DNA from 2 places in the Lactobacillus sp. PV034 genome. Region 1 is predicted to be linked to the other one. Evidence: predicted binding sites of a transcription regulator. Region 1 holds the regulator's gene; the other holds the start of a gene.
What was found. Region 1 encodes LexA, which represses DNA repair genes until DNA is damaged. Its sites were predicted from a motif close to CNAACANNTGTTNG; they were not measured.
Positions count from the first base shown of each region.

Region 1 (5,639 bases):
TAAAATTAAATCTGCATCCATAACGGAAGTTAGACGATGAGCTGCAATCAAAGTTGTTTTAGCTCTTCTTTCTTTGCGTAAGGAAGCTAAAATTGCTTTTTCTGTCTTCGCATCGACAGCTGATAAGGCATCATCCAAAATTAAAATTTGACTATCTTTTAACAAAGCCCGCGCAATAGACATTCTTTGTTTTTGTCCTCCTGATAAAGAAAGACCATTTTCTCCTACTAAAGACTTATAGCCCGCTGGCATTTGTAAAATATCATCATGCAGATCACTCTTTTTTGCTGCATTTTCAATTTTATTCTGTTCAATATTTGGTTCAGAAAAAGCGATATTATCTTTTATCGACGTTGAAAACAAAAAATTCTTTTGCGGTACATAAGCAATTTCGTTAAGAAATACTTTAAGGGGAATGTTCTTGATATTATGACCACCTAAAGATATTTCTCCTTGATAGTCATCAAATTCACGTAACAATAATTGAATAATTGTCGTTTTACCTGAGCCAACCTTACCTACCAAACCAAGAGTTTGACCTGGTTTTAACTTGAATTTTATATTTTGCAAAACAGGGATATCTTTTTCATCTGGATAGGCAAAAGATTGTACATCGTAAACTAAATCACCTTTAATTGCATCTTGATCAAGGCTTTTGTCAGCATCTTTATCAGTTATTAATGGTTTTTCCTTTAATAGGAGCTCTACTCGATCATAAGAAGCAGCTCCTCTTTCCAAAATATTAAATAGATAACCAATCGCAAACATCGGCCAAATCATGTTACCAATGTAAGCTATAAAAGACACTAGCTGTCCTACAGAAAGAGTTTGATGAGAAACTAATAGTCCACCATAAATGATTGTAATTACATAAGTGGCTCCAATTACTCCAGTAGCCAATGGATCAAATAAAGCATCCCACTTAAAAACTTTTTTATTGATTTCAATTGTTTCATCAACCATCTTATTAAAGGCAGCCGTATCTTCTTTTCCTTGCCCAAAAGTTTTTAGAACTTTTATTCCAGATACTGATTCCTGAGTCTTGTTATTAAGACGTGAAAAAGCTGCCTGCGATTTATCAAAGGCACCATGCAGGCGGTCCCCTAATTTCCAAGAACCAATTGCTAAAATAGGTAATGGCAACAAGGCGATAATCGTTAACCGCCAATCAACTACTACCATCATTGCAATTATGGTAGAACCACCAGTTACTAAAGAATCGACCAAGGTTAATACTCCATCACCGGCAACATTTTGAATAGCCGTGATGTCATTTGTTGCATGTGCCATCAAGTCTCCGGTTCGATGACGTTGAAAGAAAGTGCGATCCATATTCATAAAATGCTCAAATAATTGCGAGCGCAGCTTTCTTTCTAAAACAGCAGCGCCACCCCAAATTTGTTTGCGCCAAAAATATCTTAAAAAATATAAAGAAAAGGCAGCCGCGACAATTGCTAAAATTAACCACAGATAATAAGCCACACTAATATGTCCTTTATCTAATTGATCGGCCATTTTACCTAAAATTAATGGTGGAATCAAATTAGCTACAGAAGTTAAAGCTAAAAATATAATTCCAATAATATATCTTTTTTTCTCTGACTTAAAAAACCAATTTAGTTTACCAAATATACTCAATAAATCACCCCAATAAAAATATATACAAAAAAACGAGGGGAAAATTCCCTCGTTTTCTAAATTAGTGAATTGATTAAATTAAATTTACTTGCGTTGTTGATGTTTCATCATATTCATAACTTGATTTACTTTTTTAGCAGATGGCTTTTGCCCCATTTGAGACATCATAGCAACAATCATATCTTCACTAATTGGAGGGTTGTCTTGAAAATATTTCTTCATATATGCTCTTGCACCATAAAAGCCTGCAATAAGACCAATAAGAAGAGCGATAATGATTAATAAAATTGCTAACCCAATATTCATAATGATAAAACCTCCAATTTTCTAACAAGTAAATTTTACTAAAAAAGATATATTTTTTAAAGGTTTATTTTAATCTTTTCTTAAACCTTTTCTTCTTTGTGCTTCTTTGGCCTTTTCAGAAGTTACTTCTTTACCATCTTTATCGATAACAACAGTATCTTCAAGTTGTTGTCTAAATCCTGCACGGAAGTTTTCGAGGAAGGCACTGCGCAATTTCTTTCTTTCTTCAAGTTCTTCAGGCGTTAATTCTCTTTCCTTACTAGTATGGTAGAGTTCATTAATACGCTTTATTACTTTTTCTTCTTCTTTTTTGTCCATAAAAAACACCTCTCTTACTTCATTAAGTTTACTCTTTCTAAATTTATAAAAAAAGTTATAAAGACCTAGAACATTTGTTTGTTATCTCTTTTATTTTTTGTTAGAATTATTGTATCAATAAAAGGAGTTTAATATGACTGAAGCACGCGAATCAAAGCAACTTGAAATTTTAAAATATATTTATGAAACAGTCGAAGACCGTGGTTTTCCTCCCACCGTAAGAGAAATTTGTTCTGCTGTTAACTTATCTTCTACTTCTACTGTTCATGGTCATTTGTCACGTCTTGAAAATAAGGGCTATATCATTAAAGATGCTACCAAACCTCGTGCCATTGAAGTAACACAAGAAGGACTTAGTGCTTTAGGAATTAAACCTAAAAATATTCCAATTATCGGTGTTGTAACTGCTGGACAACCGATTTTAGCCGTCGAAGACGTTGAAGACTATTTCCCTATTCCACCTGACTTAACTAATGATGCTGGGGATCTTTTCATGTTAAGAGTTCATGGAACTTCAATGATTAATGTGGGGATTCTTGATGGCGATAATGTAATTGTAAGAAAACAAACTTCTGCTCATAACGGTGAAATTGTCGTAGCAATGACTGATGAAGATGAAGCTACTGTTAAACGATTCTATAAAGAAGATGATCATTACCGGCTTCAACCAGAAAATGATACGATGGCACCTATCATCTTAAATACTGTTCATATCTTAGGGAAAGTTGTGGGCTTGTATCGTAATAATATCGACTAATAAAAACGCTTGATGGTAATCAAGCGTTTTTTATTTTGACATACACTTTACGAAATTTATTTATCTAAAATAATCTTCTATTTCGTTAATCATTTGTATTCCAATCTTTTTAAAAGGTTTATCTTTGATTTTCTGAGTATATTTCATAATACCAATGGCAGTTATAAAAACGAGAAAATACTGAGTAGAGGTATTTATTTTCCAATGATAAATGCTCTTTGAATTATATCCATTAAGAAAAGAGTCAATTAATGAAGAATCTAATTTAAAATCTTGATAAAAAAGTTTTATAAAATCTTGATAATTAATCCCTACTCTGGCTCTCTCATAGTCTATTAAGATTAAACAATTATTTATAGTTTTATAATTTCGTACTCCTACATCCCCATGTAACACAACATTTACATTCTCTTTTAAGTCATTTTCAATTAAAGGCTGTAAATTATTAAATTTTCTTGATAAATTAAATAATCTTTCTTTTTCGAGGGAATCTCTCAATTCTTTTATATTTTCAGGTATTTTATTAAAATAATTACTTTCTATTTTTATTCCATCAAACCTTTTAACTGTATTATGAAATTTAGCCAAAACAACCCCCATTTCATAAGCTCGCTCAGTATTTATCCTCTCTTCTAAATCTCGTGGATGTAAATCTTTCATAACTAGAACATACTTCATTCCGTTACAATCAATTTTAAAAGTATCCAATATTCTTTTACTTAATTGGCAAGTAATCCGTTCTTCTGTCATAAATTTCTTAAATGAATTAAATACTTTGATAAATATACTATTATTAAATTTTTTGCTAAATCCGAAATAGGTCGAATTTAATGATTCATGATTTGTCGGAATTAATTGTCCGTTCACCTTATTATTTAAAATTTTTCTAAATTCTTCACTCTTTTCCATTTTGTCCCTCAATACCCAACTCTTTATATACTTAACTACTTCTAAAAAATCAATTTATAACATCTTAATTTCAAAAATTTTATTATGAAGCGTAGTTCCGCTATATCTTTTATGGTATGCCACAGTTAATAACACATGATCTCGATCTATTACTTGAATTCCTTCAAATTCAGTCACAAATCCTCTCATATTTAAAATTTTCTCTTTATCTAAATTTACTACTTCCCAGTTATCTGCCATTTCATTAGCCCAAGGGATCTTCACTATTTCTCTTGGTAGTCTTTGTTGCGCAAAGCCTAACCAATTTTGAGTAGGACTTGGTTGACTAGAAATATAAATGCTTTTATCATTATCAATTCCGTATCCCTGAATTGACTTAAAATATTCGCTATTAAAGTTAGAAATTGTAAAAGAATCAATACATTTTAATTTTTCAATATTAATATCAACTGGCTTATATTCAACTTTATCCAATGCTCGGTTAATATCTTTAAGATGATAAAGCGAAAAGTGGCCTGTATGGTCCTTATCAATGCTAGCAAGCAAAAAATACTGATAATTTGGAGAAATAGCTGCTTCTACTCTAACTAAATTTTTACCGGGATATTTTATACCTGCTCGATTTAGATATGATAATCGTGGTAATTGCGTATTTTCATTATAAGTAATACTTCCAGCTTCATTAAGGGCAACTCGTGCAATTTGGGTACTCCAAAAAATATGTCCAGTTTTTTTGGGCTTTACACCTACAAAATAGTAATTCTCACGTCCAGAGTAAATCAAAGTTTGAGTATGGCCTGCTGCGGTATTTTCTTCGTTACCTTTTAAGTATAGCACTGCCTCTTCTCCCTCAAAATTTACTTCTTTTCCAAAAGCTGGATGACGATATACAACCGTATCTCTTTGCTGATGTAATAATTGTAAAGTATAAATTTGCTCCGGGCTCATAAAACTAGCCTGCACAACAACGTGGGGTAAATTATTTAAATCATATTTTAACTTTACTTGAGCATTTTTAGGAATCATATTAATTCTTTTCTTAATCTATAAAATTTACGATAAAAAAATAAAGCTTTCTTGTACAAGAAAGCTTTATTTTTATTATTTACGACGCTTTTCAGGAATTCTAGCTGCCTTACCATGACGATCACGTAAGTAGTAAAGCTTAGCACGACGTACACGACCTTGACGTACAACTTCAACCTTAGCAACACGTGGGTCGTTTACTGGGAAAGTACGTTCAACACCGATACCAGATGACATCTTACGAACAGTGTAAGTAGCGCTGATGCCAGCACCCTTTCTCTTAATTACAACACCTTCGAAAATCTGGATACGTTCGTGACTACCTTCAACAACACGTACGTGAACACGAACAGTATCACCTGCACGGAAGTCTGGTAAATCAGTACGAATTTGATCTTTTGTCAATTCTTGAATTAATGGATCCATTATATTTCTCTCCTTCTACGGCATTCATAAACAACCACTGCCAGCGGAATACCCATAACTCTAGTGACTCATTTAGTCACATAAAGTAGTCTATCAAATGATACTTTACTTGTAAATGCTATTGTCCTAATTCTGCCTTAATTTCTCTGAGCATTTTAACTTCTTCTTTTGTTAGTTCACGATTTTCAAGCATATCTGGGCGATTTAGATATGTAGTTTTTAATGCCTCACGATGACGCCATTCAGCAATCTTTTGGTG
Region 1 is NZ_CP041982.1:269,068-274,706, reverse strand. Features, by position in the region: gene FP432_RS01485 (ABC transporter ATP-binding protein) at 1-1,638, opposite strand, end outside; gene FP432_RS01480 (YneF family protein) at 1,723-1,944, opposite strand; gene FP432_RS01475 (DUF896 domain-containing protein) at 2,014-2,262, opposite strand; gene lexA (transcriptional repressor LexA) at 2,396-3,019, shown strand; gene FP432_RS01465 (phosphotransferase) at 3,080-3,928, opposite strand; gene FP432_RS01460 (class III bacteriocin) at 3,983-4,954, opposite strand; gene rplS (50S ribosomal protein L19) at 5,030-5,380, opposite strand; gene trmD (tRNA (guanosine(37)-N1)-methyltransferase TrmD) at 5,499-5,639, opposite strand, start outside.

Region 2 (5,639 bases), 730 kb from region 1:
AAAAACATAGTCTCCTAATAAAGATAATTTAAAACCTTTAACAAAATACTTTTGCTCATGATTAAATTGTCGGATATAAAAAAGTAAACTTGCTGCCGCTACTATGACAAATAAAAGCATTCCAAAAATATGAAATTTATTATGAAAGGTTGCTAATCCCTTGCACCCTAATACTATTAAATATAAGACTAAATATACACCATAGCGGGTAAAATTCCCTTGTTGAGACGCTGGAGTATTCAAGCTGGCCACATCCTTACTTTTTTCTTCTTTTGCCTTTTCGATTATAACAAAAAAAGCCTTCTAAAGATGTGGTCTAATTAAAATTTAAAGTAAAATGTTATTTATTTCTGTAATTTTTATCCTTTGACCCGATACGATTATTTCATCCTCATTATAGCCTTCAACCCGACCCTCAATATCTGGTTCATACTGGGCTTCTATATTCTTAATTTTTAATTGAATCTTTACTTTTTGATGACTAACAAACGCCTGCAATAATTGTTCACTAATTACTGATAGCGGCATTGCAGGTCTTGGCCTAATTTTCTTCGTTCTTCTTTGATAATCAGCATTTATTTTTGCCGTATGATCACTCAAATAAAAGCCAGCCCACTTCACCATGCCACGATCGTGATAATTTTTAAAGAAGCTCTTGATCCGCCTATCAAAATCATCACTCATAAGCGTTGCCCCCAGTATGACCTCCAACTAAATTGCTGCGCTTAATTGCAGTTGCACCTGGTAATAAGCTAGAAGCCTTCACTACACTTGTAAAACCATGATCTTTTCGAATTTGATCAATTAGATGATCAATTTTAAAGGCATTAATCTGATGTTGGGGTGACGTAAAAAAATCTAATTGCTGTAAATTTTCTGGCGATAATTTATGATAACCTACGCTAATTCTTCTAACTGGTTCTCCCCGCCAATTCTTGCGAAAAATCCCAATCAATTCATTAGTTAATTTTTTATTATTATTGGTAGGAGCAACCTTTTCATTTTTGGTAAAGCCACGTCTACTACGACAGCTTAAAGCATAACCAACATGAAGAGAAATCAAACTTGTCTGTAAGTGCCTTTTTCTAATTCTAGCTGCTACCTGCTCTCCTACTTCACGTAAAATAACCTCAATTTCTCGCTGATTTTTATAATCTCGTTCTAATACTTGAGAATTTGAATAACTTTTATCATTGACTCTAGGTTTTTGACTAATGATACTTCGATCAACGCCCCAACTCATCGCAAATAATTGATCACCAATCACGCCAAATTCACGATGTAATTGGTCAGGATTAGCATGCGCCAACTCGTACATATTATAAATTCCCAATTTATTTAAATGATTTGCAGTATTTTTATTAATTCCCCATACTTCTTCTAAATTTTTAATCTTCCAAACAGTGTCAGGAACTTCAATGTAGTGCCAAAAATCAATCATTGATGTCCGGTGTTTAGCAGAAATATCCATTGCTAATTTAGCTAATAAGGGATTCTCTCCAATCCCGCACGTAGTATAAAGGCCAAGCTTATCATGAATTTCTTTTTGAATTTTTCTTGCTACCTCATAAGGATCATTTCCAAAAAGACGCCAAGATCTAGTCATGTCAAGCATACTCTCATCAATTGAATAAGTGTGTAGGTCTTCTTCAGCACAATATTTCAAAAAAATTTGTTTAATTTCAAGAGCCTTATTTATGTAAAGATTCATGTGCGGATCAACGCGGTATAAATCTGGGGTTTCAGCTTCTTTGGGTAATTGTCGCACACGCATCACATTCTTTAACCCATATTTCTTTTTTGCTAAGGGTGAAGAAGCTAAAATAAGTCCCCCATTAGTATTGGGCTGTCTAGATATAACACATAACGCAGTTGTCATTGGATTTAATCCTAAGCGGATGCACTCACAACTAGCATAGAATGACTTGTTATCAATCATAAATATTAATCTTTTAGGCTCATACCGATAATCATACATCTAATCGCCTCTCACATTTATTGAACATATGTTCGTATAAATTCTACACTTTTTAAATATCATTTTTCAAGTGGCAAAAGAGTAATATTTATTTTCTACCCTAACCTTGCTATAATATGACTCATTATTTTAAGTTAAAATTGTCAACAAGGAGCAAACTATCATGGCCCAAAAAACTATTCTAATTGCATGTGTTTCAGGAATGTCTAGTTCCTTACTAATTTCAAAATTAGCTCAAGTAGTTGAGCAAGCTGGAAAAGACTATGGCTTTATTACAAGTCCAGCTAGCAAACTTAAAACTGATATTCAAGCCGTGAAGCCAGATGTAGTCTTGTTAGCCCCGCAAATTCAATATTTAAGGGATGAAGTTCAAAAAACAACAGCTTTATTTAAGATTCCTTTATCTGTCATCAATATTCAAGATTATGCAATGATGGATAGCCCCAAAATTATCACAACTATCGAAAATTTATTAAATAGTGAGAAGTAATTAGAATGGCAAAAGAACAAGAAAATAATTTAACAGTAATTATGCAAGTTATGACGCAAGCAGGCGAAGCTAAAAATGATGCTATGCATGCTATTCAAGCAGCTAAAGCTAATGATTTTAGGCAAGCTCTGTCCTACCTCGATCAAGCAAATATTGAGCTAAATAAGGCCCACACTACTCAAAGTAAACTTTTAACTCAAATAGCTAATGGCCAACACACTAAATTGGATCTTTATTTAATTCATGCAGAGGATCACCTCATGGGGGCCATTACTTTTATAGATTTAGCTAAAGAATTTGTCGACTTATATCAAAAATTAGCTAACAACTACTAAGAATTTGATATTTTTACTTTTCTTAATGAAAAGGTTTAGACTATTTAGTCAATTAAGGTTAAAATAATTAATGAAAACTCACATCACAAAAAGAGGCTTAGCAATTGCTAAGCCTCTTTTTTATCACTTACCATAATAATTATTCCTAAGACATATCATTTCGAAATTTTTAATTTTCGTCCTACAATTAATAAGGACCTTACTTAGGTAGAAAGGGAAGGTGAACCTTAAATGATTATTTATTATCGTCCAAACTAATTTTACGTTTATACTATACTCAACCGGAAGAAAAAACTTATTTGGTAATTTATAATTTTAGAATCCACTATATAATCTACTGACCTTGTTCAATTGATCAAGGTCTTTTTAAATGTCCTAAAATACTAACGTACCCCAATAATTTCAACTTGATAACTGCCTGCCGGCGCTTCAACAGTAACAGTTTTCCCTGCTGTTTGTTTCATAAGTGCTTGGCCTAAGGGTGAATCAAATGAAACTTTATTTTTAGTTAGATCTGCTTCCATGCGTCCTACTATCTTATAAGTTTCTGCTTCATCATCGTCTTCAAACTTTAATTTAACTTTTGAACCCAAATCAATTGTTCCATCATTTTTTTGTTCAATAATTTCGGCATATTTTAATTGCTTATCCAAATAACGTAAGCGACTTTGCAGGTGCCCTAATTCTTGCTTAGCGGTCGTATATTCTGAATTTTCGGATAAATCCCCCATGCTTCTAGCTTCTTGCAAAATCTTGATTCTACGTGGACGGTCTTTTTTTAAACGCTTAATTTCTTCTTCAATTTCACGGTAACCCTCTGGGGTCATTTTTTGAAAATACACCATTAACTTCTTTCCTCCATAATTCTAGTCAAGTGTATCATTTTTAGAAAAATAAGAAAATTTATTGCTTATTTAGTAACTGGTAAATATTAAAATTTGATGTAAAATAGGAGCTATAAATTATAAAAAAGTTAAAAAGGAGTTTCATATGTCTCACGAATTATCCTTCCAGGAATTAGAAGAATTCCGTAATGATTTTCATAATGCTAGAAATGAAGTTGTTGCCCGCGCTGCGATGCGTAACGGTCTATTAGAGGCTTCATTCAATCCCGAAGTTGTTGGGCGTTTAACTGATACCTTCTCAGTTGAAGTTGAAACCGATAATGTTACTAACCAAAAACAATCCGGTCGTTGCTGGTTATTTGCAACCTTAAATACCTTACGTCATGATTTTGGTAAAAAATATCATGCCAAAAACTTTACCTTATCCCAAGCCTATAACTTCTTCTGGGATAAAATTGAACGAGCAAATATTTTTTACGATGCAATAATTGCTTCAGCAGATAAACCTTTATCTGATCGAAGTGTACAAGCTTATCTAGATTTTGCCGGTGCCGACGGCGGTCAATGGGCAATGGCTGCTTCTTTAGTTAAAAAATATGGTGTTGTGCCATCTTATGCCATGCCAGAAAGTTTTAACACTGACCATACTTCTGCTTTACGTGATGCGCTAGCTCGCAAGGAAAGAAAAGATGCTTTAGTTTTACGTAAACTGGTAAACGCTGGTAAAACTGAAGAAGTAGAAAAAAAGCGTAAAGAATTCTTGAGTGAAGTCTATCGCATGACTGCAATTGCTGTCGGTGAACCACCAAAGAAATTTGATCTTGAATATCGCGATGACAATAAAAAGTTACACTTAGATAAAGACCTGACCCCAAGTGAATTTTTCAATAAATACTGGGATGTCAACTTTGATGACTATATCTGTCTCACTAATGCTCCCGACCATGAATACAATAAGTTATACTCTCTACCATTTGAAGATAATGTTAATGGTGGCATCCCTATTACCTTCTTAAACGAACCAATGGAATACTTACGTAACGCTGCTATTAAGCAATTAAAAGATGGTGAAGGCGTTTGGTTCGGTAATGATGTTTTGAAGGAAATGGACCGCAAAACTGGCTATTTAGATACTGAACTTTACAAGACAGACGATCTCTTTGAAGTTGATACTCAAATGACTAAAGCAGAACGTTTAGCTACAGGTGAAGGTAGTGTTAGTCACGCCATGACTTTAGTCGGTGTAGACGAAGATAATGGTGAAATCCGTAAATGGAAAGTTGAAAATTCTTGGGGCGATAAATCTGGCCGTAAAGGTTACTTTACCATGAGCAATGATTGGTTTAACGAATTTGTCTATGAAGTAGTTGTCAGAAAAGAATTCTTAACTCCAGACCAAAGAAAATTAGCTGAATCTACTCCAACTGAACTTGCACCTTGGGATTCTTTGGCCTAATTAATAATTAAATCGAACAAAAAAAGCTAGTAGTTTATGAAACAGCTCATAACTCCTAGCTTTTTTATTGCCGACATTTTTTGATCATAATTCTAATTGCCAAGAAAAGTAAGGTAAGACCTGAAATAATCCAACCAATGATTGCTACACCAGTTTGCTTATATTTAACAATAATCTCTTTTTTGTTTTACTTGGCGTAAGTTTAATTATTCCTAATCCTTCTTTATTTTCCTTTAATTCTCTGAAAGAAGTGACTTTCTTTTTTGTTTTTATTTGATATTGATAGCCAAAATAAAAAATCTTTGGCACTACTACTGACTGAACTTTTCCGTCCACTAGCAAAACTAATTCATGATAATTGTTCGCTTTTATTTTTACTCCAGGTTCTTTTTCGACTACCTTTTCTGGCGTCATCTCACGCCAATTAGGATATGCTTTTACAAATGATTGAGGCAAGTATTCTCCCCGACTAATTCCATAATTAGTTTGATAATTAATTAGTAATGACTGATAGCGGTCATAAACGAACTTAAGG
Region 2 is NZ_CP041982.1:999,297-1,004,935, forward strand. Features, by position in the region: gene FP432_RS05170 (CPBP family intramembrane glutamic endopeptidase) at 1-243, opposite strand, end outside; gene FP432_RS05175 (hypothetical protein) at 328-684, opposite strand; gene FP432_RS05180 (Y-family DNA polymerase) at 677-1,978, opposite strand; gene FP432_RS05185 (PTS sugar transporter subunit IIB) at 2,142-2,468, shown strand; gene FP432_RS05190 (PTS lactose/cellobiose transporter subunit IIA) at 2,474-2,803, shown strand; gene greA (transcription elongation factor GreA) at 3,187-3,648, opposite strand; gene FP432_RS05200 (C1 family peptidase) at 3,794-5,104, shown strand; gene FP432_RS05205 (hypothetical protein) at 5,249-5,639, opposite strand, start outside.
Region 2: FP432_RS05180 (Y-family DNA polymerase) is a predicted target of LexA. The motif match lies at 2,000-2,013, and genes of this name have one in related genera.